2 regions of the Leptospira semungkisensis genome follow, and region 1 is predicted to be linked to the other one. Evidence: riboswitches for the same ligand, from Rfam matches in the RefSeq annotation. Region 1 holds a riboswitch; the other holds the start of a gene.
What was found. A riboswitch is a leader RNA that binds a small molecule or an ion and turns the genes downstream of it on or off. The one in region 1 is predicted to bind cobalamin.

Region 1 (15,912 bases):
CCAAACTCAATATCTTAAAAAAAAGAGTCCGCATCCTAGTGGATCGCTTCGTAAGTTAAGACCTTCTTAAGACATTTTGTCATATAATCCGCAACATTCATAATTTCCCTTCTCACATTTTATTCCAGAAGAAAGAAAAACCGTCCATCCCTACCAAAACATTATATTTTTCTGGTTTTTTTATTAAACCAGTTAGTCAGACCTACAAATGGTTTCATAATTAAACCAGATTTTGTAGGAGAACCGAAATGAGATTTAAGAATAAGAAAGTGTTGATCACCGGAGGAAACAGCGGAATAGGACTCGTTACCGCAAAACTGTTGGTCCAAGAAGGAGCCAAGGTAGCAATCACCGGAAGGGACCAAAAGACACTGGATTCTGCTCAGAAAGAATTGGGCGAGAATGCGATCGCAATCAAGGCAGACGTATTGAATTCCGAAGAAAGGAAAAATGCAATGCAACTCATCCAAGAAAAATTCGGAGAATTGGATGCAGTCTTTGCGAACGCAGGGATCATTAAACAGAGCCCTCTTGGAACCACTACCGAAGAAGATTTCAATCAGGTATTGCAAACGAATATTACTGGGGCATTCTTCACTGTGCAAGCGGCACTTCCCTTACTCAAGCAAGGCTCTTCTGTGATTCTAAATGGATCCGTTATGAGCGTACTCGGATTAGGAGGAAGCTCCGCTTATTCCGCAAGTAAAGCGGGAGTGAGAGCCATGACAAGAGTGCTTGCTTCTGAACTAGGACCGAAAGGCATCCGGGTCAACGCAGTCATTCCTGGCGCAACCAAAACACCCATCTGGGGAGAAGAAACCCCTGCGACCCAAGCAAGACTGCAGGCAATCTCTCGTTCTATTCCAATGGCGAGGATTGGAGAACCGGAAGAAATAGCAAAAGCTGTATTATTCTTGGCCTCCGATGACTCTTCTTATATGCAAGGGACCGAGATCGTAGTCGATGGAGGAGCTACAAGTTCTCCCGCAGGAGCGCCTATTTATCTTGGCAAATAAAAGGATTTCGTAAACTATAATGAATGAGGAGGGGCCATGAAACGGAAAAGTCTCGAAAAAGAAGCTTGCCCTATCGCCAGATCACTAGGCGAGATCGGAGAATGGTGGTCTCTTCTCATTATACGTGATGCGTTCTTAGGCAAGAATAGATTTGGAGAATTCGAAAAAAGCCTTGGTTTAGCTAAGAATATATTAAGTACCAGGTTGCAAAGTCTTGTAAACCATGGAATCTTAGAGATCTCACCTGCCTCCGACGGTAGCGCATACCAAGAATATAATCTCACAGAAAAAGGCAAAAGAATATTCCCAGTGCTTGTTGCATTACGCCAATGGGGAGAAGCCTGCCTATTCGATGATTCCGGTGCAGGCCAAATATTGGTGGATAAAAAGTTCGGAAAGAAGGTCAAGCCGATAGAAATCAGATCTCAAGACGGAAGGCTTCTCAAAGCAGACGATGTTCGAATAGAATTCATTTCTCCAAAACCCAAAAAGAATTCTCGCAAGAAATAACCTTACTTATCTCTCAAATTCCCAAAATACATTCAATAATCTTTATATATTCGTTTTATTTAGAGTGGGCTCTAAGCGGCGCATTCGATCGTCTTCACATTTATTAGACATTCTCAGTTAGATTTTTGATCGCTTCCAAGATTTGTTTTTATCTGGAAATTAATTAACAATAGTTAAGAAGCAAGGAAGGCGTCTGCCTGTCGGATAATCATAGAATGTGAGTTATGATCTTCCATGAAAGAGGACGAGGACATGCAAGACTGCAAAATAGATCCGAGCGATTTAGATCATCTTCCCTTATTTAGTGAAACGGATGCAAACAGTAAGATAAATTGGAACGACTGGTTTTGTCAGGTGTCTCATTTTAAGAATATCATTCAGCATTCTTCCGACGGATTTGCGATCATCTCTCTGGAGGGAAAGTTTATCAGCGCAAACCCTGGACTAGGTAAAATACTCGGATATACAGAGAAAGAGTTCCTCGAACTTAACTACCAGTCCCTCACTCATCCGAGCGATCTAGGATCCGATATGGATTCTATCCAAGCACTTCTCTCAGGCGATGGTTCCGCATTTCGTAGAGAGAAAAGATATAAACATAAAAGCGGACAATTCATTTGGATCCAATTAGACCTAACGTTGATTCGGGACGAGGAAGGCTTTCCACAATATTTTGCGGCACAATTACAAGAGATCTCAGAGAGAAAACGCTCCGAAAAAGCATTAAAAGAAAGCGAGGAAAAGTTTCGCCAATTGTCTGAAACCATAGATGAAGCATTTTGGATGAAAGACGCTGAAACCCAGAAATTACTATACGTTAGCCCTGCTTACGAAAGGATTTGGGGGAGATCCATAGATAGCCTTTTTGAAAATCCGGATTCTTGGTTAAACTCAGTTCATCCGGATGATCTTCATCTCGCGCTGCAAAGCATTCCCAAGCAAAAAGAAGATGGGAATAAGAATGAAAAGTTCCGCATCCGACTGCCGGATGGAACTGAAAGATGGATAAGACTTAGAACATTTCCGGTCTTCGGCTCGGACGGTCGTTTCGAAAGGATCCTGGGAGTCGCAAGAGATGTGACCCAACATCACGAATTAGAAAGACAACTCGCTCATTCCCAAAGAATGGAATCCATTGGGTCTTTGGCCGGTGGAGTTGCTCATGACTTCAATAATCTCCTCACTGTGATATTAGGATTCTCTACTCTACTAGAGAAAAATCGAAATAATCCGGAAAAGATTCTGCAATCGGTAGAAGTGATCCGTAAGACCGCAGAAAGAGGAACTGCCTTGGTGCGTCAACTTTTGACACTCGCAAGAAAGGTAGAGTCCTATTTCCAACCGATCTTCCTGAATGATCTTATCTCGGAAGCATTGAATATAGCCAGGTCTACTTTTCCGAAAACCATTTCTATCCAGTCGGATATCTCTACCGATGGAATCAAGATCAACGCGGACTACACTCAAATACATCAGATTTTCTTAAATTTGATCTTAAACGCAAAGGATGCTATGCCCGCCGGAGGAAATCTATCCGTAACTCTAAGGACAGCGGATGACCCTCTCTCGGACAAGAAATGCAAATGTGCAGTGATAGAAGTAAAGGACAACGGAATCGGAATGGATGAGGAAACGAAACGTAAGATCTTCGATCCGTTCTTCACTACCAAGGAACCCGGAAAAGGAACGGGATTGGGTCTTGCCTTGGTCTATGGAATTTTAGAAAATCATAAAGGAAGGATCACAGTAGAAAGCTCAATCGGACAAGGAACAAAATTCACCGTTTATATTCCCCTTCTTTCGGAAAAGAAAAAGGAAAATACATCCCAAGAATCCCAAACTAAGGAAGAGAAGAAGGATAAACGGACTGTTCTATTGATCGAGGACGAAGAAATGATCCGGATTCCTCTTGCCAACTATCTCTCTGAATTCGGGCATCATCTTTACACTGCCCAAGACGGAGAAGAAGCAATCAATGTCTATAATCAAAATCGTGAGAGAATAGATGTAGTGATCTGCGACCTAAATCTTCCGAAAGGGAACGGTTTAGAGATCTTAAAGAAGATCAGGGCCACAGATCCGGAAATTCCACTCTTTCTCGCAAGCGGATATATAGATCCTAAGATCAAAGCGGATTTGGAAGGAATAGGATTCAAATGTATCATACAAAAACCGTATCATTTCGAATCGATTCTCAAGAAAATTCAAAATATTTAATATATTTCGGTGATAAAAATGATAGCAGAAACCGAGAACGATCAGGAATACTCCGACAATAGAGAACTTGCAAGCCTAAGTTTAGAAGTAGCAAATAAAACCCCAGCAATGCTCGCCTATTGGGATAAAAACCAAATATGCAAGTTTGCTAATGAGGCCTATTATTATTGGTTCGGAAAATCAGGCCAGGACATGATCGGAATCAGCATGAAGGAGCTATTAGGTCCGATATATCCATTAAATTTACCTTATATAGAAGGCGTATTAGCAGGCGAAAGACAGGTTTTTGAAAGAGAGATCCCTCTCCCTTCAGGAGAGATAGTTCATACATTAGTTACCTATATTCCCGACTTTGTGCAAGGAGAGGTGAATGGTTTCTTTGTGCATTCTGCGGACGTAAGCCCTGTAAAGAAACTGGAGTTAGACCTAAAAAGATCCGAATCCAAGTTTAAAAGTCTTCTAGAAGGAACTCCTCACGCTGTTTTAGTGGCGAATTGGTTAGGCGAAATCCTGTTGGTAAATAACGAGACCGCAAGACAGTTCCATTATACAAAAGAAGAATTGATCGGAATGAAATTATCCTCTCTCATTCCTGAATTTCATAAGCTTGTATTCTTCCAGCAGAGAAATTGCAATTTAAGTCCGGAGCAGAAGGCAAACTTGATCGAGAATGTAGTAAAGCCAGTCGGGATCCGGTCCGATGGTTCCAAATTCCCGATTGAAGCGACTCTTAGCGATGTCTCCGAATTCGAAGAAGGCGCAGTGTATCTTTTAGTCAAAGACATCACTTGGAAGAAAGAAAAGGACGAAGAACTGAGAAGATCCTTAGATGTAATCTCAGAACAGAACGATCGACTCTCTAATTTTACCCATATTGTTTCCCACAATCTTAGGACGCATTCGGGAAATATAGAATCCGTACTTGGTTTTCTGGAAGAGGCAGAAAGCCAAGAAGAGAAGGAAGAACTGATCCAATATCTTAAAAAGTCCTCCCAGGGTTTAAGTGAAACAATTGATCATTTGAATACAGTAGTTTCTATTCGCACAAATCCGAATATTCAAAAAGTGAGAATAGATCTGAACTCAGCAGTTGCAAAGACAATACAGATCCTGAGAAGAGAAATCGAATCCTCCGAAGCGGAAATATCCGTAAGCATTCCTCAAGGATTAGAAATTTCTCATGTTCCTGCGTATATGGACAGTATCCTTCTGAACTTGATATCCAATGCCATTAAGTACAGGGACGATATCAGAAAACCGAATATTAAAATTAGAGCATACGAGGTTGGATCGGAGATCATCCTAAGGGTTAAGGACAACGGCAAGGGAATCGATCTCAAGAAGCATGGTAGCAAGCTATTCGGAATGTACAAGACCTTTCATGGGAACAAAGATGCTCATGGAGTCGGGTTATTCATTACGAGAAACCAAATCGAAAGCTTGGGTGGCAAGATAGAAGTGGAAAGCAAAGAAGGAGTCGGGACCAGATTTACTGTCCGATTTTTAGCCGACTAGGACTTCTTTCGATTCTCTTCTTTCCAAACTCTATTTCGAATCCTACTTAAGGATACAGGAGTGATCCCCAGATAAGATGCAATATAATGCTGAGGGATCCTTGTCACAATGTCCGGCTGCTGTTTGATCAGGTTCAAATATCTCTCTTCTGGACTATCCCTGATCCTAGAAAGAAATAGACCTAGATAGGTCTCGAATCTTTCCAGAGTGAATTCCAAGACCATCTCCCTTACCCCTTCATTCTCCTTATAGATAGTCGCAGCATCCTCTTCGGTAATATAATATATCTCGGAAGGTTCTATACTCTCCAGCCCAAAACGACTTTCTTTATGAGTTCCTCTGTAACTATGAATAGAGGCCACAGCACGATTCCTAAAAAGGAATGCGATCGTTATATCTCTTCCATTATCATCAAACTTTATGCGAAGACATCCATTCTTGACTATATAGATGGTCTTCGCAAGATCCCCTTCCTTAAATAGAACAGTCTTTGCGGGGATCTTTCTTTCCTTCAACATATGCTTATATCGATCCCAATTTTTTTCCAAATTAGGGACTCTCTTCTTGATTTGTTCGATCAAAGGAAGGTCGTGCATAAAACCGGGCTTATCCTAAACATAGGACGAAAAAGGCAAGATATGTTTTCTTGCCCGATTTGATTTGCTATTGTTTTTAAGAAAAAGAAATGCCCGGAACCTTTTTCTTCCGGGCAAATCAGTTAGAGTTTAAATTGAGTAGTGATATTTTTGAGAAGCTCAGCGTTTGCGGACAAATTGACCGAGGTTGCAGAAACTTCTTCCGAACTAGACGCAGTGCTTAAGGCTTCCTCATTCAATTTAAAAATCACGTTCGTTATCTCGTGAACCGCTCTCTTCTGTTCTTCAATGGCTAATTTTACCGCTTCGGCTTCGGCTCCAATCTTGTCTGATTGGTGATCTACTTCCGAATTTAGTCCTTCGTTATGCGAAGTGATTGCGAAAAGCCCTTGCATGGTCTTAGCTACTTCGTCCACATTGAGGATAATATTCCTAATCCTCTCCACTGAAATTTGAACTCCATTCACTCCCTTATCCAGTTCCGATTTATTCTGCCCGATCATTGTAGAAATGGATTTGATGGAGGAAGCAGTCTTCTCCGACAACTTTGAAATCTCATCTGCGACTACCGCAAATCCTTTTCCCGCGCCTCCTGCTCTTGCAGCCTCTATAGATGCGTTTAAAGAAAGAAGCTGTGTCTGGTCCGAGATCTCATTGATGATCTTAATGATATCCGACATCTGATCGGATGACTTTTGGATATTTCCGAGTAGATCACTCATAGAGCTTAAAGATTCTTCTCCCTTCTTTGCCTCATCAGAAATGGAGCTCGTTTTTTTAACTGCTGTTTGGATCTCGGAACCGATCTCACGGATCCCTTTAGACAGATCCTTGATCTTAAAATGGAATTCTTTTATATTCCGGAATTGGTCCTTGATCTTCTCAGAGATGTTCTCTATCCCTGCGCTCATCTCTTCTGTAGTTGCAGACATTTGTTCGGAAGAAGCAGCAGTAGATTGTGCAATCGTCGCAAACGATTGAGAAGAAGAACTCAACTGATTTGCAGAAGCAGCAAGATCGGTGGAGATACTTTGCACATTCACAAGTGAATTGCCCAGGCTCTTGATAAAATAATTGATATCCGAGCTCATGGTTCCGATCTCATCCCTATATTCCGATTTTATGTTTTTCGTAAGATCGCCCTGAGACATCTCTTTGAAGATCCGGCTCACCGACTCCAGAGGACCCAATCTTTTGTTCAATAACTTGTATAACAAAATTCCGGAAGCTGTCGCGATCAAAAAAGTAACGAGCAAAATGCCGAAGATCAATCCATTCAGAGATTCAGAAATCTCTCCAAAAGGCTGGATAGCCGCCACACTCAATTTCCATTTATCGAGTCTCTTCAAAGTGGCAAATCTATCTTCTCCTTGAAAATGGAATTTCATAATCTCTCCTTCATTCATTGATAGAAGAGCAGGTCCGAAACTCTGCTGTGCAATATTTATCTTCAATATGAGTTCCTTCTTCTTATGAGCGATGATGTTTCCATCCTGTTCAACCACAGAGACATAGCCTTCTTTCCCTAATTGAGCATTCGTGATCAATTGCTTAGAAATCTCCTGTAAAGAAAGAGCAACGCATAAGACTCCGATCAATTTTCCTCCTTCCCGAACCGCTGTAGACAATACTACGACAGTATTTCCGGTGATAGGAGAGATCTTGGCCTTACTGATCGCCACATCCGTTTGTTTGGAAGCCTCCAAGAATCGAAGCAGATCCTCTTTCTCTTCCTGCTTTCTTCCGTATCCCAAGGTCTTTCCTTCCAAAGAATCAGAAACTACCAGAGGAGAAGATTCATTAGGATAAACGAATATATTCTCGTAGACTTTATATCGATCGAATATGTCCTTATAGAATTTACTTGCGATTGGTTTACCGCTTCGAATGGATTCGATCGTTCTAGAGTCCGAAGCAATTGTTTCCGCCATCCTTGCATGGCCAGCGAGAAAATTGTCTATATCCGCGGATACGATTCGGACAACGGTCCTCATCTGATCCTGATAATGTTCTTTGATCTGCCTACTTCCCAAATAATAGGCAGTCCCGGAAATAAGGACAGAAAGCACGAGGAGTATTCCCAAACTCCAACCGATCAATATGAATTTCAGACTCGTTCTTTGCATATTCTTCCCCGGAATCGAAACGATTGCTATAATGCGTTCTTGAAAAGGTTCCGTTTCCCTATAATGTTAGGACTGAGGGAAGAAATTGATTTACCATTAACAATTGTTAATTTTGAAATTTCCTCCGACGCAAATCCGAATTCGATTGATGAGATTTTGAAAAATGAGAATTCTGCCCTGTTCGAAAGATCAGTGAGAGAATTAATCCTATATGTCGTTCAAATACTACCAAGGTAAAAAAGTATTTATAACCGGAGGATCCGCAGGGATCGGAAAAGGGATAGCGATCGAATTGGCAAAGGCCGGAGCAAGCGTAATGATATGCGCGAGAGGCAAATCCAAATTAGAAGCTGCCGTAAAAGAATTAAAAGCCGTAGGTGCACCCGGTGCGATCTTCGATTATGCAGTTTTGGATGTCTCCGATAAGAAACAGGTTCTTGCTACCGCAAAGAAGGTTTTAAAAAGCCTTGGTGGTTTGGATATTCTGATCTGCAATAGCGGTTATGCGCAGGCAGGCGAGGCTTCCGATCTGCAGGATGAGGCATTCAGAAAACTAATGGATGTGAATTTCTTCGGTCATCTAAACGTTGCTCTCGCATTTCAAAAACATTTTGCGACTCAAGGCAAAGGAGATATCATCTTCTTAGCTTCCACATTAGCCGTGTTTTCTATTTACGGATACGGTGCTTATTCTGCGAGTAAATTCGCTATCTCCGGGTTCGCACAAGCATTTAGACAAGAGATGATGCTTCATAATGTAAAAGTAAAATTGTTCCTGCCTCCTACTACGGATACACCTGGATTAGAGAAAGAGAATGAAGATAAGCCGCCTATCAGCAAAGAGATCGAAATGGGTTCTTCTCTAAATAAGGTACATTCTGTCGGAAGCGTTGCCAAGGCCCTACTAAAGTGGATCCCGAATAATAAATTCTTCGGTTATACCGGTTGGGATTCCTGGTTGCAGTACGCGTTATTCAGACATTTTCCGGAACTTACCCTAAAGATTGCGGACTCGGAATTAAGAGCCGCGCAAAGCAGATTGAATAAGAAGAATGGGAGTATTTCCAAATGAAAGAGATCAGCAAAAACTGGAAAGAAGACATAGAAGCTAACGAGGAGGAACGTTATGCGGAATATGTAAAAAAATTCCAAGCGATCCAAAGAGTAAACTCCTCTAAATTCGGAACCGGTAGAACCCTACACAGAAAACAATTGCTCGGAATCAAGGCGCAATTAGAAGTATTATCGGATCTGCCTGAATATGCAAAGCAAGGGCTATTTTCAAAATCGGGAACTTACGAGACTTGGATACGTCTTTCCAGTGGAAGTATGAAGATCCAATCGGATACTACCGGAGACATTCGTGGATTTGCACTTAAGGTGCACGGAGTTTCCGGTCCTAACGCATTAAACTCAGGAAAAACTTCCTTTCAGGACTTTCTATTGATTAACCTGGAGGCATTCTCTTCCCCTAAAAGCGATGAATTCGTAGGGATTGTGGTGGCGGCCGCAAACGGAGGAGGAGCTCTACTCAAATATCTTTTCAAGACATACGGATTCTTTGGAGCGATCGCAAGGATCAAAAAAGCGGGAGAAAGTTTTAATAAACCGTTTAGCGGATTTGCCACTGAAAGGTTCTATAGCGCCGCTCCAATCGCATTCGGGGCCTATGCGGGCAGGATCCGACTCCTTCCTCCTAAAGAACAAAAGGTAGAAAAAAGCGCGTCCAAAAACTGGGGAGACGACATGAAGTCCAGAATCCATCAAGAATCCCTAATATATGAATTACAGGCGCAGTTCTTTACGGACGAAAAAACCACCCCGATCGAAAATGCATCCGTGAATTGGCCCGAATCCGAGGCTCCTTATATTACTATCGCTAGACTAACCATACCGAAACAGGATCTGGATTCTGCAGAAGGACAAGCCTTGCAGAAACAAATCGAAGATACAATCTTCGACCCTTGGGAAGCCCTGATGGATCACCGTCCGTTAGGAGACGTGATGAGAGCGAGAAAGCATGTTTACTTCGCAAGCCAGAAAGGCCGAGGAGCCGTTTAAGGGAAAGTATATACTATTCTTATTATATACCTTCCCACATCTAAATCTACAATCAGATATCCTTTGCCAATCCTTGGAAACATTCGGATAGAATGCTTTCCAAGGAAAAGGTTTCTTGGCCGATCTTAACATCATTTCTACGGATCGGAAGTCCTCTACCGTTCAAAATAGAATCGACCGAGTAGCCCTTACTCAAGAACCAATCCGCCAATAGCCAATCACTTGGATACTCCGTTAAGATCCTTTTCTGACAGCGAAAAGATTCCAGCTTCGAACCCTTCTCATTCAAAAATAAACTGATACGGACCGAAGAATCTAAAAACCTATGCCCTTTCGTAGAATCCGGAACGATCCCCGCCTTGCTATATGTAGGAGGAATATTCTGAAAAAATAAATAAACGACCATCTCACCTTCTTCAGAATCTTTGCCGGAAAAAGTGAGAGATAATTTGTTTTGCTTAGAAGAGTTAGTCGCTGCTGCTATAAGTTTCTCTTGATTGAAGGAATCCAATCCGACAAAGGCAGAAAACTCTGGAAGTTGAATAGGAGGAGATGCCTGCACATCCCCTTTGTTCGCCTTCAAGATATTGCCTAAATTCTTTAATTCAGGTTTATCTACGTAAATTACCTTCAATCTATTTTCAAAAGCTTCTTCTGAGACATCTTGATCAAAACTAGGGATCAACCCGAGACCAACTGTTCTCAATTTCCAAGGCTTCTTAATCTGTTTATCATTCTTGAAATATGCTTTGATAGCATTCCCTGTTACTGAATGAAACCTTCTATCATCATCTGAAAACTCTCGCGGATTGGATTGGTCCATCACTTGGCAATTCGCTGACAAGTAGAGCCCCACTCCGATCATCGCAAGAAACGTTATTCTGTTTGCTCCGTTCATCTTTCACATCCTTTTTAAGTCGCACCGTATCGTTGCCTAATGGCACGAACTGCAATATAGAATAACGTATAATGAAATTAGAATAAAGCAGGAACAGAGGAAAAATCGGAGTAAAATCCTTGATATTTGTCCAAAAACATAAGGATCGCTTCCCTTCTCAGTCATTAAGCATCCGGTTTGTTCGGGTCATAATTTTTACAAATTCAGACCAGAAAAAATACTATACAATAATAGAAGCAAAATTAGAACCTGGAATCTCAGTCTATTTTTGTAGGATCATAGATGTTCATGCATCTATGGGAAGACGGTGCAAATCCGTCACGGTACCCGCCGCTGTATGAGGGACGAAAGGCACAAGATGTCACTGGGTTATACCTGGGAAGACGTGCTGATTAGGTTGATCTCGAGTCAGAACACGACCCGCAAAAATCCTGAAGATACGGAACCAAGTCTCGGATGTAAGACAGTTCCGTAGCTAAACTAACTAAATTTTTTTAAAAATAGCGAATCAACGAGATACCGCTCTATATCCGCGCTTCGTCTGATTTGTGTTAGGTGATCATCTCTTAGGAGGGGTGTATATGCGTTCGATTTCTATTCCAGAGGTCTCTTCCGTTTCCGATCGGTCATGGATTCGAATTTCTCTTACTTTAGTTCTGGCATTTTCTGCCTTGTCTATCGTTTACGTCGTCGGATTGGAGCCCATGTTGTATCTACATGATGCGTTTCACGATATAAGACACTCTACCGGATTTCCATGCCATTGAGATCGAATCTAGCGGAGATGGCTTGGACTGGAATTCTATCCGGGCTAATCTCCGGTCTTTTTCTTGGGCTTCTCATCTACTTCTTAAATGTTCCTTTGATACAGGAAGCGGAGAAATTCGAAGTATCGCCTGCTTCAGAGAAGTCTCAGGTGCACACCCATTCTCATGGGCAAAATACTCATTCGCACTCACACCCTCCTGACACTTTAGATAAATCTAAATTACAGGAAGACACTGGAGTCGTTTCTAAAAGGAATCTATGGACTTTCTTAGGTTCTCTCATTTTAGGAATCGGATATGGGATCCTTTTTTCTCTGTGGCTTCACTTTTTACCCTTTCATTCTTTCGAAAAAAATTCGAGTATTCTAAGAACTCTTCTTTATTCCATACTATTTTCAGTTGCAGGATTCCTAATATTCTTCGGAATCCCGGCGCTTGGACTTCCTCCAGAACTTCCCGGAAGATTGGCCGGAGAGGCTGACTATGCAGCTAGACAATCCTGGTGGTATCTCTGCGTAATTTCCTGCTTTCTCGGATTTGCGATCTTTTCCGCAACTCTTACCTATTCCCAATTAGGAAAGCCCTGGAAATGGGGAATTGCCTCTTTCGTTCTATTAGTGGGAACTGTTCTTCCCTTCATATACGGAGCTCCCATAATTTCAGAGGAGTCCCTTGCTCCCTTAGATCTCCGTTCACGTTTCGTAAAGATTACTTGGATTGTAAATCTTCTCTTTTGGCTTTGCCTTTCCCTTAGCTTCTTCTTACAGAGAAGAAGGTCCATTCTTAGAAGCTCTTTGGAACACGCATGAATTCTTCTTCCATTGCGGTTTTAATATTAGGACACGGCAGCAGAGAAGAGAATTCCAATTTGGAATTCGTCTCTCTCGTAGAATCCTATGCAAAAACAAAACCGAATTGGACGATCCGACATGCTTATGTGGAGCTGGCAAAGCCAGATTTAGAGACTTCACTAAGAGAACTTTCAGAAGAACATTCTGAAATCATAATATTTCCTTTATTTCTGTTCACTTCCGGCCATATCAAGAACGATATTCCCATCGTTTTAGACAAGCTAAAACCGGAGTTTCCAAAACACTCTTACAAGATAGCAAATAGTTTAGGAATTCATTCCACGCTAATTCAATTAATGCGAAAGAGAAGTGAGCAAGTATTTTCAAGCTCGCCTGAGCAAGCTAGAAAAACGGGAATCATTGTAGTCAATCGAGGCTCCTCTGATCCGGATGCGAACAGCGATTTCTATAAGACAGTCCGTCTTTTTCAAGAAGGCAATTCGTTCTCTTTTGTCCTTCCTTCTTTCATAGGAATTGCAAGCCCTTTGCTTCCTGAAACATTAGAGATGGCTGCAAAATTAAGGCCCGAAAGACTACTGGTGCTTCCCTATTTCTTATTCGGAGGAAAGCTGATTCAAAAAATTGAATCCTTGGTCCAAAACTTCTCCGAAAAATTTCCTTGGATCAATACAAAGCTTTCCGAGTATCTAGGTCCTGATCCCGACCTCTTTTCGGTCATGGATGAAAGGATCCAAGACACGTTATCCGGAAGATCTTATCTTCCTTGCGATACCTGCGAATATAGATCCCAACTTCCAGGACTATCGAATAAGGTCGGAGGACTTAAGGCTCTCCTCTGGAGTATTCGCCATTTAGAAACTCATAACCAAGCAGCACCTCATGAATTCCCTCATCGAAATTTAAAAAAGCATATCTTTGTCTGCGAGAATATAGACTGCGCAAGCAAAGGAAGCTCAGCTTTAGTTGCCAGAATGAGATCCATCCTGAAATCAAAAGGAAGGCATTTGGATTTTAGAATATCAAGATCTTCTTGTATGGGTAGATGCGGGGAAGGTCCCGCAGTCGTAGTGTATCCCGACGGAGTTTGGTACCAACGAGTAAGCCCCGATGATGCAGAGGATCTAGTCAGTGAACATTTACTACAAGATCGATTAGTCTCCAGACTGGTCGACAATATTATGCAATAGGAATATAGTATGGCATGTCATGAAATAGCAGCCCTCAGGATCGGAATGATGAACGTATTGGGCATCAAGGATGAATCCGTAATCGAACATGAAAAAAATGAAATAGGCCAAGAAGCACTTTCTAATCCTGGACCGATTCGTTCTCTTACTACCGCGAATAATTTCGAAGATCTGATCCGTTTCTTTGAAGCGAGCCTAACGGACCTAGAACAAAAGATCGCTTCTCTAAAGCCGAGTGATCCTCAATCGGGATATTATACTTCTCTTTTGATCCTTACTAAAAAGGTAGAATTGGATCTGAAGAATTCGGCCAATTCTTTTAAGACTTTGTATTTGGATCTGGAAGAAATGCACGATCTCGTGCATGAAATCTACCCTTCTTAGGAAAATGTAATGGATCCAAAGAAACTTTGCCTTCTTAAGAAAGAGAATTTCGGTCCTTCTTCCGATCTATTCACTTTGGCAAAATCGGATCAAAGCCCATTCGAGTTTGTGGGTGGTCAGTATGTGATCTTGAATGTAGGAATGGACATGGTCGAAAATAAGCCGATCAAAAGAGCTTATTCCATCCTGTCCTCCGACATGCATACGGATTCATTTCAAATTTGTGTAAAGCGTTTAGCAAATGGAAAAGCATCTCAAATTTTAAAAGATCTGGAAGAAGGTTCTGAAATTGACTACTCAGGTCCCTGGGGAAGGTTCGCCGGAAATCCAGAATGGCCAAGCGAAGGAACTACCCTTCTGTTTGCGACGGACACTGGCATCACCGCCTTACTCGGACTATTGCAATCCAAGAAATTTGCCGCCAGAAAAGATACGATCGCATTCTGGCTCAAAACTGAATCGGAAGATTTTATCCCGGAACTTAAAATACATTCTTTCTTAGATCAATCCTTTCTTATTGAAGGAGTAACCATTCCCTCAATCGGGTCCTCAGAGAGAGTGGATATCTCATTGTCGGTCCTGAATAAAATATTAAATAATCATAAAACAATTTCCAACGCTTTCCTAAGTGGAGATGGAGAGATCATTAGAGCGATCCAGGCTGAATTGATCCGTTCCAGTACTCCGGAAACTAGAATTGGAACAGAAGCTTTCTTTAATACTGGCAGAGTTTCTTCTCCGGGAACTATGAAAGTTTAGGTTTTTCCATGGCAGGCAAGGAACTAAGAGAAGGATTTACCACAGGAGCCTGTTCCGCAGCAGCGGCAAAGGCTGCGGCGCGCGTGATTCTTCTCCGCCAACCTATCAGAGAAATTGAGACCACTCTTCCAAATAAGAAAAAGGTTATATTCGAACTGAAGCGCTGCGAGTTAACGGAAGATAAGGCCATCTGCAGTATTATTAAAGATGCTGGAGATGACCCGGACTGCACTCACGGAGCAGAACTTACAGCTGAGGTTCGCTTAAACACAGATAACCAGATCATCTTAAAAGGCGGAGAAGGTGTTGCTGTAGTTACAAAGGCCGGCCTGGGATTAGAGATAGGAGAACCTGCAATCAATCCTGTCCCGAGAAAAAATATCACAGAGATGATCTTAGAAGAGCTGATAGGGTCCGCCTTCTCCGGAGCCGAGGTTGTGATCAGTGTTCCCGGTGGCCAGGAAATGGCCAAGAAAACAATGAATGAAAGATTGGGTCTGATCGGAGGTATCTCCATTCTAGGCACTACTGGAATCGTTAAGCCTTACTCTACTGCTGCATATAAAGCAAGTGTAATACAGGCAATTCAAGTCGCGAGAGAATATGGTGAGACTAGCATCATACTTACGACCGGAGGAAAGTCGGAGAAATTCGCGATGGACCTTCTACCAAACATGAACGAGGTCGCATTCATCCAAGTCGGAGATTTCATAGGAACTGGGATCAAGACCGCAATCAAAGAGAAGATGGATCATGTGATCATCGTAGGTATGATCGGTAAGCTATCTAAAATGGCGGACGGAGTCATGATGACTCATAGAGGAGGATCTTCGGTAAATACCAAGATGCTTGCTCGAATCGCGAGATCGATCGAAATGCCGGAGCCACTCTGCGAAGAGATCGAAAAGGCAAACACTGCTAGACATGTATTAGATCTTTGTAAAGAAGCTGGGTTCTTTCATATCACAACTAAGATCTGCGAGATAGTATCTCACAATTGTTCCAAACATGGTTTGGGCTTAAGGGTTTCCACCTACATGGTAGACTTCGATGGAACGCTCTTA
Region 2 (15,912 bases), on a different contig from region 1:
CTTTTTGGAGTAATTTGCCCGAGTCAGAATATTGATAATCTTCGCTCCCGTAAACTCCTGCAGCAGTTAAGAGACGATTGAGAGGATCATACGTAAAGTTTTGGCTTCGATTCGGATTCACCTTGTCTTGGATGGATTGATAATTTCCAAAACTATCATAAGAATACACAATGCTCTGGTAGGTTTGAGTATCTTTGGAGGTTAAGAATTTAGTAGGTCTAAGCTTTATAGGATCATAATATATATCCGTTCGAACACCATTTCCTAAAACCCTTTGGATCTTGATCTGACCGTCTTCTAAAATAGGGCCATTGTATTGAACGACTGGAAAGTCGGAGCCACTCCCGTTGGAAGGAGTCAATGTGATTCCGGAAAGATAACCCGCATCCGAGTAGAGATTCTTAGCAACACTTCCATCCGGATAGACAACTTCTTCTACCTGATCTTGCAGATTGAAGCTCTTTTGGATCAGGAAGTTCAGATCTTCTTGTATTAGGTTTTTCTGAATGAGTATCTGGTTTCCGCGAGCATCGTATTGAAACTCAGTGCTTCCAGAAGTATCCGTGACCTTGGAAAGTCTTCCGATAGAATTGTTCTTTTCAGGATCATCATACTCATAGGAATGAGATTCTATTTCTCCTTGAGAAGAATGACCGATCACTTGGATGGTCCTTCCCAAAACATCATACTGGTATCCGACCTTGGATCCGTTTGCATTCCTTTGCTCTATTAGATTTCCTGAATTCGGATCGTAAGAGAACTCTGTCTTTCCTGAATCTGGATGAATGATCTTGGTTTGTCTTCCGGAAAGATCCGTCTCGATAGAAGTGGTCCCATTTTCCGGATCAGAAATCTGCGAAGTCCTTCCGTTCGACGAATAAGAATAGCTTACTGTTTTTCCCTGCTTAGTCACAGAGATCACTTGGCCCAGGGAATTTTTTACTTCTACAGTCTGGCCCAGAACATTTCCATTCAAGGAGTCGGTGGTTGTGGTGGTAAGCCCGTCACGAGAAATTTCGGTTATCGTTCCATCCTTCTTCGTAGCCCGGATCTGATTCCCTTCCGCATCATACGAAAAGTCCGTCCAGGAAAAAGGGTCCGATCCTTCTAAATAAGGATCCACCTTACGAACGATCTGTCCTTGGAGGTTCTTCTGGGACTCTTCCACCAGCACATACCCATTTCCAAGGTTACTTCGCTTTCTATAGACTCCGGTAATATTATTACTCAAATCTTCCTTCCAAGTCTCACCATTACTGGTGCGAAATACTTTTCGGACAAGCTGATTCTCTAGATCTCCGGGGTTCTCATATTCGATTTTTTCGGACCAATCGCTTTCCCCTGGCAGATAGCTAAAGGTTGCACGACCCACGGAATCATATTCTGACCTGGAAACGGCCCCGTTCGGATCGGTATTAGAAAGCTCTAATCCTCTTGTATAATCGTATGTCTTAGAAGTGGTATGGCCGAGAGAATTGGTGAATCGGATCGGATATTTATAAACAACGGAATCATATTGAATATTACTAATATTTCCATTCGAATCTTGGATCGAGATCGGATTCCCATACGAATCGTAAGAATTGATGAGCTGGGTCTTCCAAACTCCATCAGAAACCATTTCTTTTACCGAAGATATGGAAGAATTAGAATATTCAATTTTCTTGTAAGAGATTAAATCTCCGTCCTTTTGGATCTGTAGATCCGTAGGTCTTCCTAATATTCCCAAATTCCAGTCGTTTTGATATGTACTCGTTTCTACTAAGATAGTTCCGTTGGTATTCGTGGTCTTAGTAGTGATATTTCCGAAAGAATCGTAAATAGGATTCGTTGTAGTAGAAGTTAAGAGCTGCCCTCCACTATAAGAATTTTCAGTAGAAGCATTCGGCAAAACTAAGATACCGCCGAATTGAGATGTAGATCTTGTATAGGATCTAAATGATTCAGAGATCTGAATCCCATTCTTAAAGGAAGCCTGGTATGTAGGACTTCCTACCATCTCTAAGAAGCTTGGCTCATATTTGGATTGGACCTGTGAATTCGAGATCGTATCCGTTTGGTTTAAGGATTGAAATCCTATATAACTAGAATTCCTCAGACCACCCAAGAAGACTCTCGAGTTAGAATACTGATAGCTCAAAGAAGAAAGGATCGAATCACCCGCTTTCTGAGAGATGCCAGTTAGTAGAATATCCGTAAAACAAATAGATTGGATTCTAGGATCTGAAGAAGAACCCAAGGAGCAGGCACCCGCATGATCCTTAGAAAGCTGGTAATCTAAAGTTTGCATTATATCACCGGAAGAAGAAACCGATCCGTTCTCTATCTTATTCACAAGTCCACTGGGAACTTCTTTATTGAAACGAAGTAAAGAAATACTCAGACTAGATTCGTAAGGGAACTGACGATACTGAGTAGTGTTGATAAATGGAATGGAGCTTGGAATGTTGGACTGAAACGCTTTCTGATTCCCATCCATACCCAAGAGTTCCGGTTTTCCATCCGAGTTAATATCCAAGGCCAAAAAGAATCCGTTCGTAGACCAGGTATCATCTCCATCCGCAGAATAGGTAGTATTCCCATCCGAACCGATACTTGCATAAGAAACACTTAATGCAGAAGAAGAGTCGTCATAACGCAAAAAATCCGCCTTTCCATCTCCGTTTAGATCTAAAAATGCCTTAGGATTTCTCCAATTAAAATAAGCATTCTGAGTTGCAGAGCCTGTGCTGGTCGATGCAGGAAGATACTCGGAAAGATCGATCGGAACCTCATAATATAACAAATTCGTAATGGTAACCGAAAAATTACGGGTAGCATCACTTTGAGAAGAAGGGTCCGTATTCGCAGGATCGCCAGAGTTCACAACATTGGCACGTAGAACATCCAAGGTGCCATCTCCGTTCAGATCCAAGGATTGATCCTGGTTCCAATACAAATTGAATGCAGGAAGATAGTTAGACTGGACAGGATCGTACAATTCCACCTTAAAGAATGGATTCAAATAGTCGGAAGTATCGTAACTTACTCTGTCTTTTATTCCGTCTCCCGAAAGATCAATTTCTAGATAAGAAGAAGATGCTAAATAGCTAAACTTCTTCTTTTCAAGATTGGCATAAGCTCCGTTCACCTCAGCGCTTACGAATGGACTAGCTCCGTTTGAGACGAATTTACGTCCGTCAAAAGGATAATAGGAGATATTTCCTTGGCTTCCGGTCAAAGAGAAGAAAGCAAAGTCAAGATAACCGTCTCCGTTGATATCTGCTATAAATTGATCTCCATGCGCACCGAAACTGGATCTGGATATTTCAGTATTTTCTAATGCAACTAACTGTCCATTCTGGTAATCATAAAAGGTAGAGATCAAACGTTTGGTCCCGTTTGTGGTCTGTATTCTTAGAAAATCCGGAACCCCATTTCGATCTAGATCTATAAATTGCTGGAACTCAGTTCCGAAGTCAGTGACTGCCAGACTCTGTATTTTCTGAAAGCCGGAACCATTGGACAAAAACACATCCATTTGAGATCCGTCAGTACTCTGTAGAAAATCAGTCTTACCATCGCCGTTTACGTCCGCAGTGAAAAATCTCTGAGAAAAATCATCCGCACCAAAGTCCAAATTTCCCAAAACAATATTTGAATATTCAGAAGATTGAAAGTTCGGTCCATAGTGAACACTTAAAGCAGAACCTTTTTGTCTCAGTACTAAAAAGTCGCTCTTCCCATCTCCATTAAAATCACCTGGAAGGATCTGTCCTTGCGTAGTAAGACCGATAGGATCTCCCACACGATTTTCAGAAGCAGAAAGAGAAACATTTCCGGAGTTATCCCAAGAACCCAAAGAAGAAACCGTAAATTTTTGATCTCCTATTTCTCCTAAGATACGAACTATCTCAACGGAGCCGTCTCCATTGGTATCTGCAGTGGTCACAAAGGACATCTCCACTCCGTTGGAACAAACGTCTTGGAATGCTTCTACTCCTGCCCTACACAAATCCGGGGCAGTATAATTGCTTGCTACAATGCAACCCCAATCTGCAGTGCAAGCGCAGATTGCCTGAGTCTTAGCACAGGCAGACTGCACACTTGGTTCCATTGCCTTATAGGAATTCGTGAAATTCTTTCCCGAAGATTGAAGTAGATTATTCTGTTTGGATCTTTGGGTATAAGAAAATGTAAGAGGCTTGTATTGCTCCCTATGAAAGGAAGAAAGAATGGATTGTCCTTCTAAAGAATCGTAATCAAACTCGTACGTCTCTACTTCTGTCTCGGCACCGGACCCATCATTTGCAAAGACCTGGATCTTTTGCAGTAGCTTCTTGCGTGTAATTTGCTTAGTCGCATAAAATAATTTCTCCCCAAACCCGTTCGATCGATCTTCATACGTGAATGAGATCCTGGCATTTCCCCTCGCATATCGAATCTCCCGTGGGATCGGTTCGTTAGATTGTAATGTTTCCGGATCGTAGCTGATATCGTATCCGTTCCCGAATCTATCTCGAACCCGATCCAAATAATACGCGATCGGTTGTCCATTGGAATCTATGACAGAATTTGCACCCGAAGGCTGGTTTCTTCCGAACTCATAGATGGTTCCGTTTCGGTCTCGGATCGTCCATACATCGGAAGAAAAGTCCACCTTCGAAAAACTCTCGTATTTAAATCTATATGCTCCGTTTGCAGAGAGTATTTCTCCAAATTGATCCGAAATAAACCCATCCGAAGATCCATAATGAATTCCTAAACTAGGGTTCTTGGCTACTTGAGAAAATCCTGATAAGGACCAACCCTTCCCCAAGATCCCTTGGTTTGTTGTTCCTGAATATTGAAGTGAGATATTTGGTACAAGATCTCCCGCCCCTGGTGGCACCTGGATTGCAAGAGAGAATCTAGCCTTTCCTGTATGATCCACATTCACATCCGCAAACGGGAGAGGTATCTCCGTTTGGATTCCGAATAAATTGGCAAGGAAAGTAAATACTGGCTTAAGTGGATTTCCACCTAAGACGAATAACGCGCTGAATAAAATCAGAATTACATAATATTTTCCGGATCGAAACATTCTCTTGCTAATCCTCACCAATAGTTCCGGAACCAAAGTTCCTATCGGGGGAATCAGCCGAGCTGTGAGCAAACGCCTATAAGGCGCTTTATATATAAGGGCACTAACGCGTTCAAAAAGACTTTTGTCAAACAGTAATATCCTATTTTGGGATATTTTTTCTCACTCTCAAATTAATTTCTTTCTTTTTGAAGAAGAAGATGGAATTCGTTTCCAAGAATGGCAAATGGGTGAGAGATGCTGAATTTCCATTCCAGATCCGAACTTCCAAAAGCAAAGAGAACCTTATGCGAAAAAATATATTCTTATTCTCTCTATATGTTCTTCTCTCGACCAATTCTCTCTTCTCTACTGAAATCCTATTAAAAAATGGTGATGCGTTTCTAACGGAAGAAGTTTCCGAAACGCAAGATGAGATCCATTTCTATTGGAAGGAAAATAAATACAGGATCTCCAAACAGGAAGTGCAACGCTTAGATCCTAGAAAGAAGGGAAAGGATTCTTCCTACAAATATGCCGAATTCGTATTGAGTGACGGAACCGTATTGAAAGGAGTCTTTATCGAAACGAAAGGATCTAAGATCGTTTTAAAAACAGAGCTGGGATTTGCTGAATTAGATAAAAGTAAAATAGTTTCTCAAACGCAGGAAGATCTGGAGGCTTCTCCTTCTCTTCCCGAAAAATATTTAGACGCTTCACAGGTCAATCTGGGCTGGAGAGTCGGCGTTTCTGGTATCGGCTTAGCATCCTTGGGAACTTGGTCCACGGCATTTCCTCTGGTGTATGGAGGTGGATTCTTCTTAGAGAGAAATGCGGGAGTGTCAGGTTGGTTTTATGGATTTTCTTCCGAATATGCGACCGGCCCGGGCAAGACAGGGCAACTTTCCATCTGGAGCCAAAACCTTTATTTAGGATCCGCTTACGGAAATTCTTCTCCCTATTGGATGATAGGAGCAGGAACAAGTTCCATCTCAAGAAACCAAGGAGAAGAAAGAAATTCGGCTCTTGCACCTGACCTTCTTCTTGAATTCGGATGGAGTTGGAATACTCACTCTCAGCATTTAGTCCGATTAGGAATTCGTTCTCAATGCAATCTACAAAATGAGGCAAGCCTTTGTAATTCTGGGATCCGATTCTCCTGGGGATTTTATATATGAGATCTTTATATTTTATTTTTATAATATTACTCTTAGGAATTTTAAGATGCGGAGATTCAGGCCTAAGCAGTATTTTAGGAGAAGAAGCATCGGAAGCAGGCTTTGCTTACGTAGCAAAACTTGGCCCGAATTCAGCAGCTCTCTCTTGGAATTGTTCCGGGCCCGCCAAAGGAAATGTTTATAGCGAAGTAGGAATGATTTCGGATCCTTCTTCTTTAAAGACTCATTGGATAGAACTAAAGTATTTACGACCAAATACTGAATACAATGCGATTGTGACCTGCGGTTCTCAAACTATCCTCGAAGGAAAATCTCTCCGATTTAAGACTTGGATCTCCAATGATCCACCTAAAACGAGAGGAATTTGGATCGTAGGAGGTATCGGGTCCACTGCAGTTCCTGTTGCCGAAATCGATTTATTCGATCCTGTTACTGGAATTTGGTATCCTTCCATCACGAGTGTTCCAACTCCAAGAGTCTACGCGAGCATTCTATCACACAAAAGTAAAATATATGTGATTGGAGGAATGGAACTCATTTCAGGAGTATACACTTCCTCTTCTAAAGTCGAAGTATATGATCCATATTTGGATATCTGGGAAAGTAAGGCATCTCTTCCTTTCGGATCTCAGGGAGCCGTATCCGGTTCCGTAGGAGACGAGATCTATATTCTTTCCGGTTCTAATTCAACCGACATGACGAATGGTCCCGTATTTAATACAATCTTAAAGTTCTATCCTGAGTTAGGAACAAATGGACAATGGATCTCCTATTCATCTGCATCTACAATATTCAGCAGAGTGGATATGGCTGGATGCGCCATCGACGGCACTATTTTTTATTCAGGAGGAAGGACTTACAATACCGGAAGTGCAAATGCAAGCACGGATGGTTTTGTTCCACCTGCAAATACGACTACTTCCTTCGGTGAACCAAGTCTTGTGGAGTCCAAACATGGAGGTGTAGGACTCTGCATCAATCCAAGCTCTCAAGATCCTTTTCCTGCAGATGGAGTTTGGTTTGCAGTCATCGGTGGATCCACAGGCTCAGGAAATGTGTTCCAACCTGCGACTTTTATTCTTCCTACAAATAAAACGGAATTCTATCAATTAGGTTCCGGCGTTTTCACCTCAGGTCCCACTCTTCCCTCTTCTTTGTATTATCCGGCAGCTCAAACCTCTTACGAGACTAGACAGATCTTTGTATTTGGAGGGGCAAGTGCGATCAATGTTCCAGAAGACAGCGTGTATTACTTGGATTCGGGAAATCCGATCCTCTCCGCTTGGAGCCTTCATCCCAAAACTATGCCTCGTAGAAGATATGGTCATAAGGCAATCCGGATCGATCGATGAAGAAGATCTTCTTTACAGATCCAAAAACCGAATTCAGGCCATCGGCTGCTTCTTCCTACAAAAGTAAATTTGTTCTTCTACTTTTGTCATTCTATATAAGTTTTTCCTTATATTCGCAGCCCTTATCCGAATCCGAAACTTCTTGGATCAAAGAAGGAGAGATACTCATCGAAACGAAACAATTCTTGGAAGCGGAGAAACTGGCAAATTCGATTCTGGGATCGAATCCATCCGACTTAAAGGCCGAATTCCTACTCACTCGAGCCTGGATCGGATTAGGAAAGGAAGAAGGAAAAAAAGGAAATCTCAGCTCCGCCAAGGAATATCTGGAAAAAGCCTATGAGAAATGGCCTTTAAACGAAGATCTTCGAAAAGAAATCCAGGAACTCGAAAAAGGTCCAGGCCATTCAAAAACGATAAAGAATCCTTCGACAACTAAACGGCAAACTTTCTCGGCTGCCCCTTTCGAAGAATGGAAATCCGTAATGGAGTCTTTACGAACGGAGATCTCAGGGTTAAGAATGGAAGTCTCGGATCTGAAAACGAAAATAGAGGCCGCCCAAACTCGAGGAAATAATATCCTCCTATGGATCAGTGCCCTTCTATTAACTCAGATTGTATTTCAGATCCTTATTTTATTCAAAAAAGATAAATAATAAAGATATTAAATACTTAGAGCGACCCCGCGCTCGGCTGCAATATCTCTGGCAGTCTTTCCATCCTCAGTCTTCAAATCAGGATCGGCTCCTTTTTGCAGGAGTAGATTCACTATCTGTTCATTTCCCTGGCGAGAAGCAGCTATATGCAGAGGAGAAAATCCTCCCTCCTGTGTAAAATTCGGATCAGCCCCAAACTCCAACAGAAGTGCAACTGCATCCGCCTTCCAAGAAGCGACTGCAGAATGCAAAGCAGTGTTTCCTAAAGAGAACTTACTCTTGGATTTTGCATGTATATCCGCACCCTTCTCGATCAAATATTTGATCAGAGGCAAACGACCAAAATGAGCGGCAAGATGCAAAGGAGTCCATCCATCCGGACTATAAGAATGCACGAGTGAAGAATTTCCTTCGACCAACTCTCTAACTCTTGCCTCGGTTCCCAAAGCAGCAGCCTCGTATAGATTCAAAGGAATTCCGAGAGTTAGATACGCTTGTATTATATCTTCTTTTCCGAAATAGAGCGCAAATAGTACAGGAGTGATCCCCTCTGCATTTTGCTTAGAGCAAAGATCCGGTGCTTCTCTCAAGGAATAGATCACCTGAGCTTTTTGGCCGGCCGCAATCATCTGAAAGATATCCGAAATCAAAAGTGGGGCCTCCAAAAACCACCGATGGATGATCCATTTTTTTTCAGTTTTGTCAATCCGGATTCACGGAGAATCTTTTAATTGGATGAGATCGAAAGGCTGCAAGTCGACCGAGATAGGCAAAGGAGTAATCAGCCGATTCGAATCGTTCGTATCGAACATAGTGACTCCTGGCTGAGTGAATTCAGTATTTGCGACATACAGTATTCCGTCGTCTCCGAGTAAAATGCTGGAGAGACTGGCATCGAAAGAAGAAGGAATAAAGATCAGAGTCGAGATCTTATGGCCTGTACTAGGATTAAATACTTGTAATGTTTTATTGAAGCCGGCGTCCATCACGCTAGCATAGCCTAATTGATCGCTTGCAATCTGGACCACCATCAGATCTCCCCCTGCAGTGGTCTCCGAATAGAGATATCCAGAGCGAAATGTTCGAGTAGAAAGTCTGAACGCAGTGACTCCGCCGTCCAACGCGCTGATAAATCCCATCCTGTTCGGAGTAGGAATAACGATATGTTGCTCTCCGAAAATATCCACTAGCAAAGGCTTACCTACAGGATTCGGTGTCGGAAAGGTATAAACTGCAATAACGGAATCCGTAAGGATATCGATCTCCAACAATAAGGAACCCCAAGGCCCTGGAGGAAAGTATCCACTCGGATCATTGCGATCTAATCTCTCTAGACAAATAAAAAGGCTAGTACCGACGATCTGCATACCGGAAGCCTCAGGTAAGTTATCCGGCACAGCACTCGGTTCCGAGTAACCGCCTAAATCCATATTTCCGAGGGAAGCTCCATTGCTCGGATCTATGATCCTAAGAAATCTAGAATTGTATAAAGAAACATAGGCCTTATTCGGTCCGACAATCGCGATATCACTTGGATTCGTGCCTGCTCCCATCGACCATTCGGAAACTGTTTGAAATCCAAAATTCGGATCCAGAACTTGGACACTATCCTTATTCAATCGATTTATAATATATACTTTCTCGTTTCCGAAACGGGACACAGCGTCCGAATGAATCGGGGTGAGACCAGGATAAGAAAGTAGGATCTCCGGATTCACTACCTTGAATCTTCCACTGCTACTGAAATCAGTGGTCACCACTCCTATATTGTTCGGCAAATTAGGAGTAAGGAACAGAGTGTATAGAGGAGGTCTCTGTATGTCTCCACATGCAGCAAAGAAGCATAAACAAAGAAATATACAGGACTTCTTACTCATCATTAAAACCTTGCACTCAATGTAACGAACCAATTTCTTCCTGGCAAAGGATATCCTACTATATCCTGAACCCTCTTATCTCCCATATTTCTAAGATCTACACTCAGAAGTAATTCCTTCGGTGCCTTTTCCTGTTTTTGGATCTTCTCCTCTTCTTCCTCAGGAGAAGAATACAATACAAGAGTAAGATATGCATTCCAGATCTGTCGAGCAGGCTGATAATTTACGTACTCGTTGGTCCTGTCTTTAAAGACAGCTCCCACATACACACCTTCCAATCCAAGTTCCCAAGTTTTTCTCTTATATGCAAGAGTCGCTCCGATCTCATGTCTTGGTCTAAGAGGAAGATACTTTCCATGCAAATAAGGAGCAGCAGAAGTATTGATCGCTTCTTGGTAGGTATAATCCACTAAGAATTTCCAGCCCTTATATTCCGATTTATGTGAGACCTCCGCCCCATCTATTCTCGCAGAGTCCACATTTTCCGGACGAAGAGTGAATTGCGAATTCGGAATGAATAGGATCATATCTTGGATTCTTTTTCTAAAATAAGAAACAGTAAGACTCGTCTTAAGATCTCCATCTTTAAAGCTTCCTGTAAATCCTGAGTCAAAGTTCTCACTCTTTTCAGGCTTCAATGAATCGTTTGCGATAATAGTTCCTACTTCTCCAAATAATTCCAAGAAACTAGGAATACGATTTTGTTTAGAAGCATTGGTCTTAAAATCCAAACCGTAATTTTCTTTCTCGATCATCTTCCATAAGAGACCTGCCTTAGGATTTGAGAATTTGGTGGTCTTGTCAGGAGAAGCTGTCGGGTCCTGCTTCTGGTACCATGGTTGGTCCGATTGAAATCTATCCCGATAATTGTCCCAAGAAACTCCCGGTGTAAGGATAACTTTTCCATCAAAGAAACGGATCTCATCCTCTAACTGAACCGTAGTGTAGGTCCTGAACTTTCCTGGTTCGTATTTGAGGTCTATGTTTTGTGGAGTACTTCTAGAACGATCAAAGCTTTCTTTTTCCAAACCGAAATGAAGTCGAAAGATCTGATTGTAATCCAAGAGATAGAGAGTGGGAGTCAGATAGGCTCCCGATTGATGAATGATCGCAGCAGAGTTAGGAGTTCCTTTCGAGAATTCCGACTTAGGATCGAATAGATCATCGTTTGCAATCGTAGTGAATGCTCTTGTTTCTATTCTTAAGATCCCGTCCAAGAGTCCTTTTGTATCCGTTCCAATTGTAGAAGTGTTTCTCAAATACCTTCTATGAACTTGCAAGGTTTGATTGCTTTCCGGACCCGGGATCCCATGAAATCTATAATTTAGATCGTTCCAAAATTTGATCTTTGTATTTCCGATCTCTCCATTGAGTCCGATCATTCCTTGCGTTCTTTCGAATTGAGCGTTTCTTCTTCTGTCAATCGTATCATCAAAAGGATTCACGAGAGAAGTTCCATGATCGTTCAAGTAGGAGAAGTTTTGGTCCGATTTTTCTCCCAAGAAGAAGAGACTCGTTCCTATTCCCCCATAACTGCCTGTATGCGTTACGCTCCCTTTGCCAGTATTAAAGCTACCACCTCCGATATTCACCCTGGTCTTAGGAGGACCTCCTCCTGTCCTAGTCACAAGATTCACACTTCCACCAATTGCAGAGCCGGAGAAACCGACGGGAGCCCCACTTCTATATACTTCTATGCTTTGTAGATTATCAAAGGGAAGATCCGCAAGATTCACTTCCCCACCTTGCGTATTATTAAAAGGGATGCCGTCTATATAGATCCTAGACTGATTCGGATTCGTACCTCTCAAGGAAAGAGTGGAATAAGAACCCAATCCTCCATATCTACGTATCCTAACTCCGGCCTCTCTTTCCAAAACATCAGGAAGACTAGTATAACGTGCTGTGTATTGATTTAGATCTATGGCAGTTTGGAAGCCGCTCGGATTCTTTCTAAAATTTTCCGGCTGATTCGCTTTAGTAGTCTTTCCTACCACCTTAACTGGAGCGGACTCTGTCTTGGACAATTCTTGGGAGAAGCTCGGCTTTGAAAGCAAAACCATTCCCAGAAAGAGTATCTTCTTTCCTGGAAAAGTTCCGTAGAAAATAGACTTTCTACTCAAGATAGAACGCACAGATCTCCTGGCGGGAGGAAGGGAAGAACGCCGCAGGGCCCTGTAACGCAGCGAAAGGCCTTAACTCCCGAAAGCCAAAGTACGAAAGTAAATCGGATAGGTTTTCTGACTCACACCCGATTCGGAGCCTTCCCGTCCGAGGACAGTGGCAATCACCGATCGTTCTTTGGTGTTTACAGCTGCGGGTACAGTTTCGGGCTCTCACCGAATTCCCTGTTCCTTATTACTTGCAAGACCAAATTGCCAAGAAGAGGCAGGGGGGCAATCTCAAAAACCCGTATGTAGGAGCTCCTACCAAACGCGTTCTTGCACGAATTCTCCGCTTATAATTTCAAAACTAGAAAGAAATATTTTCTTGATGTCCGATCAAATCAGGAAAGGATTCTCGAAAATCCATCGGCCCGAAGCTCGGCTTAGATGGGAAAACTGGGAGCGCCGAATCCGAATGAAACGAACTCGATCTATTAGTATTCTCTTTGCGGGAATCTTCTTCTTAATCACCTCTTCCTTATCCGCAGCGGGAACATATTCCGAAGGCTGGACCGTCGCGAAACTGATCCAATTCGAAAGCAGAGGGATCGTCTTCGATTCTTACGAAGGCACCATCGAAGTCACTACCGTTGACACATCAGAAAACTGCGATGATCTGAAAGACGCATGTTATACTATGGTAAAGAAGAAGGTAGACTTTAGCGTTCGTCCTGAAAATGCAGATGTAGTTAACTTTCTAAGCAAGAACCTGAACCAAGAAATCCTTCTCCAATATAGAATTCACAGAATAGAGCCTATTGCTCTTTCGACAGATTACGAAGTCATTGGAGCTCAAATCCAAGACAAATCAACTCCTAAGGATTTGCAGGATAAATTCGCAGTTCCAAAATCCGGATCCAAGAGAAACTTCTCCGTAACTGGACGCATTCTAAGTTTGGAATATAAGGGAACAGTAGTAGGAACCTGGGAAGGATTCTATCTAGATGAGAGCAGAGGAAAAGTGCATCCTTTCTCAATCACTGACGAAGAGATGGCGAATTTCGCTACCAAGACATTGAAATATGGTGTCAGATATTATTTGGGAATGTCAGTCGCGTTTACTACCGGCTGGAGAGATTCGCATTATGATTTATTCGAGATCAATTTCAAAGCACCTGCTGGGGCATTGGAGCCAACTCCTAAACCTCAGCCTCAACAATAAGAAATAGACTTACCTATTAAAAAGCCCGCTCTCGCATTGCGAGGACGGGCTTTTCTATATTAGAATATTCCAATAAACAAATTAAGGAAAGAATGTCCCGTCAGACTGGATCTTAGGACCCTTGCCAGGAAAATCCGATTTGGTCAAAGATTGCATAAGCTCTACAGTCTTTGCATCCGGATCCGGAGCTGGTATCCCGTTCTGGCTTAACTGAAGAGGAAGTATCTTCCCCTTAACGAAATTTCCCTTCTTATCTAGGTCTGCTTCTAAAACCAGAGAATAACCACCATAACCTTTTGTGGAGAAGACCCGATATCCCAGAAAATTCCCGAGAGAATAAGCGATCAATTTTCCCTTATATAATTCCATTGCTCTAGGCAAATGAGGACCATGACCGATGAATAGATCCGCTCCGGCATCGATAAGTGAATGAGAAAGAGCGACCAGATTGCCTCTATATTCTCCGTAAAATCTCTCTTGTTCATTCTTAACATGAAGAGCTGGTCCGCCTTCTGCTCCACCATGCACTGAAATGAAGACGAGTTGAGCCTTCTTCTTAGCTTCTTTTACCAAGGAGACTCCTTCTTCAATCGCGTTCACATGATTATGAGCGCTTTCCATGTGACTGAACCCGATCCAAGCGATAGAAATGCCTTTCACATTCATATAAGTGATCGCGCCCTTCTTTCCTGTGAATCTTACTCCGGCATCGGAAAGATTCTTCGCGGTGTCCTCGAATCCTTGCTGGTGAAAATCCAAACTATGATTGTTGGCAATGGATACGATATCGAACCCGACATCCTTTAAAATTTTTGCATACGGTGGAGGAGTACGAAATGCGAAGATCAACGGACGATTGATATTCTTAGCGCAATGAGGATAATCAGTGAGAGTGCTTTCAAAATTCGCGAATAGAATATCCGCACCTTTTAAACTAGGTTCCACTTCGGAGAATAAGGTACGTTTCGGGTCGGAAGGAAGCTTGTTCTCGGGATAATTAGTTCCCATGACCAAGTCTCCCACGGCTTTGATCTTAAGAGTTTCCGATTCGACGGACTGCAAGGATTGACTTTCGGAAAGAAGGAATAGTGCCCCCAGAAGAGAGGATAATGCGGCGATTCTTTTCATACTAAGGGAAGGTTTTTGAAAACCTTACACTTAGAAAAGCTGTTTTCTTGGGAACAGATCGCTTTGCATAGGCGGAAAATCGGCAAACCAAACCGAACCTATGACAGCAGATGCAAAAGGCAAAAAGACAACCGTAAGATTTCCTAAAGGAAAACCTTCCGCCAAATAATTACCCGTAGGATTATGAACTGCATGAGTAAAGACACAAGAGCCTGTTAAGTTCGAGTTTATATTCCCTCCTGTAAAGGAGATCGATATTGGTTCAAACCCAGCAGCCTGGAATACAGGACTGGAAGTAGCAGCTCCGTCCGTTCCATCTATTGTAGTAATCGTGGCATTGTTACAAACTGCTTGTATAAAGACATTAAAGCCGAATTCAGATTGGGTCCAGGAGTTTGGAATATTCGGAATATCCAAAGTATAGCTTCCTCCAGACGATCCAAAAGGTAAGGAAACAGGGTTTGGAGAAAAACTAGCGATCGGACTTAACACTCCAAGAAGTGCAAACAGAGGTGCCTTTTCTTGGCTCTTCTTATTATTGCCGCTCTCCGCTAGTAGGCCATTGTCCGGATTAAAAAGAACGTAGGAGGCACCGCAGTTACTAGTAAGTATAAAGACAAAGATAAGAAGAGAGGAGAATGCGACGACTCTTTGCATGCTAAGGGAAAGTTTTTGAAAGCCTATCAAGGAGAAAAGCTGTTTTTACCGTTATCGAAAGTCAGGCAAAACCAAAAATGATCATGGAGTGATAACGACAGGTAGGATGCCGATCACTGCACCAACAGGAATACCGATTTCCGGCGAAGCCGAGTTCACGCTATGAATAATAGAACAATTTCCTGTACCTAAAAATCGAAAGGTTGCACTTTGTGCGGAAAAGTTCGTGGATTCTGAAAAGTCCATTATTGTAGAATTGTCATCACTTGGTGCAGGACAACCACTGGGAGTTAAAGAAAGCTCGAGAAGTGAATCAGGATCGTTTATCCAAGAAGAAGGAATTGGGATCTTTATCGACGCAGTATAACTCTGATACGCAAACTCTGCCATCGTTAAAGTTGTCGGATTGAAATCTAAAAGAGAAGAACCGGCAACCAAACCTAATAAGGCTGCCGCCTTCTCAGACGAATCGTTTTTCTTGCTATCGGACAAGCCGATTAATTCTCTACCTACATCCGTTCCCGTTAAAACGAGACCGCAATTAAAGGTAAACGACGTTATAATAGCGTAAGCGATCATTGCGATAAATTTCGCAGCAAAGTGATGTAAAGTTCGCATGCAATCTGTTAAACAATAAATTTACCGAAAAGGCAAGCCTTAAAAGAAAGATCAATAGAATGCCAAGCCAATAACTGA

Region 2: another riboswitch for cobalamin. It lies ahead of EHO59_RS08640 (TonB-dependent receptor); the one in region 1 lies ahead of EHO59_RS18400 (CbtB domain-containing protein).

Annotation. Positions count from the first base shown of each region.
Region 1 covers NZ_RQEP01000019.1:469,671-485,582, forward strand. Annotated here, with positions in the region: gene EHO59_RS16510 (TetR/AcrR family transcriptional regulator) at 1-59, shown strand, start outside; gene EHO59_RS16515 (SDR family NAD(P)-dependent oxidoreductase) at 249-1,016, shown strand; gene EHO59_RS16520 (winged helix-turn-helix transcriptional regulator) at 1,053-1,526, shown strand; gene EHO59_RS16525 (hybrid sensor histidine kinase/response regulator) at 1,779-3,743, shown strand; gene EHO59_RS16530 (sensor histidine kinase) at 3,762-5,258, shown strand; gene EHO59_RS16535 (Crp/Fnr family transcriptional regulator) at 5,255-5,854, opposite strand; gene EHO59_RS16540 (methyl-accepting chemotaxis protein) at 5,977-7,980, opposite strand; gene EHO59_RS16545 (SDR family oxidoreductase) at 8,192-9,052, shown strand; gene EHO59_RS16550 (catalase family protein) at 9,049-10,041, shown strand; gene EHO59_RS16555 (hypothetical protein) at 10,094-10,939, opposite strand; cobalamin riboswitch at 11,195-11,377, shown strand; gene EHO59_RS18400 (CbtB domain-containing protein) at 11,644-11,706, shown strand; gene EHO59_RS16565 (CbtA family protein) at 11,703-12,515, shown strand; gene EHO59_RS16570 (CbiX/SirB N-terminal domain-containing protein) at 12,512-13,705, shown strand; gene EHO59_RS16575 (DUF3209 family protein) at 13,715-14,089, shown strand; gene EHO59_RS16580 (FAD-dependent oxidoreductase) at 14,099-14,848, shown strand; gene EHO59_RS16585 (cobalt-precorrin-5B (C(1))-methyltransferase) at 14,857-15,912, shown strand, end outside.
Region 2 covers NZ_RQEP01000010.1:220,749-236,660, forward strand. Annotated here, with positions in the region: gene EHO59_RS08610 (RHS repeat-associated core domain-containing protein) at 1-5,062, opposite strand, end outside; gene EHO59_RS08615 (LA_3334 family protein) at 5,263-6,219, shown strand; gene EHO59_RS08620 (Kelch repeat-containing protein) at 6,216-7,571, shown strand; gene EHO59_RS08625 (tetratricopeptide repeat protein) at 7,568-8,227, shown strand; gene EHO59_RS08630 (ankyrin repeat domain-containing protein) at 8,236-8,874, opposite strand; gene EHO59_RS08635 (hypothetical protein) at 8,941-10,104, opposite strand; gene EHO59_RS08640 (TonB-dependent receptor) at 10,107-12,167, opposite strand; cobalamin riboswitch at 12,318-12,494, opposite strand; gene lsa26 (surface adhesion protein Lsa26) at 12,685-13,431, shown strand; gene EHO59_RS08650 (CapA family protein) at 13,513-14,559, opposite strand; gene EHO59_RS08655 (hypothetical protein) at 14,590-15,216, opposite strand; gene EHO59_RS08660 (hypothetical protein) at 15,298-15,795, opposite strand.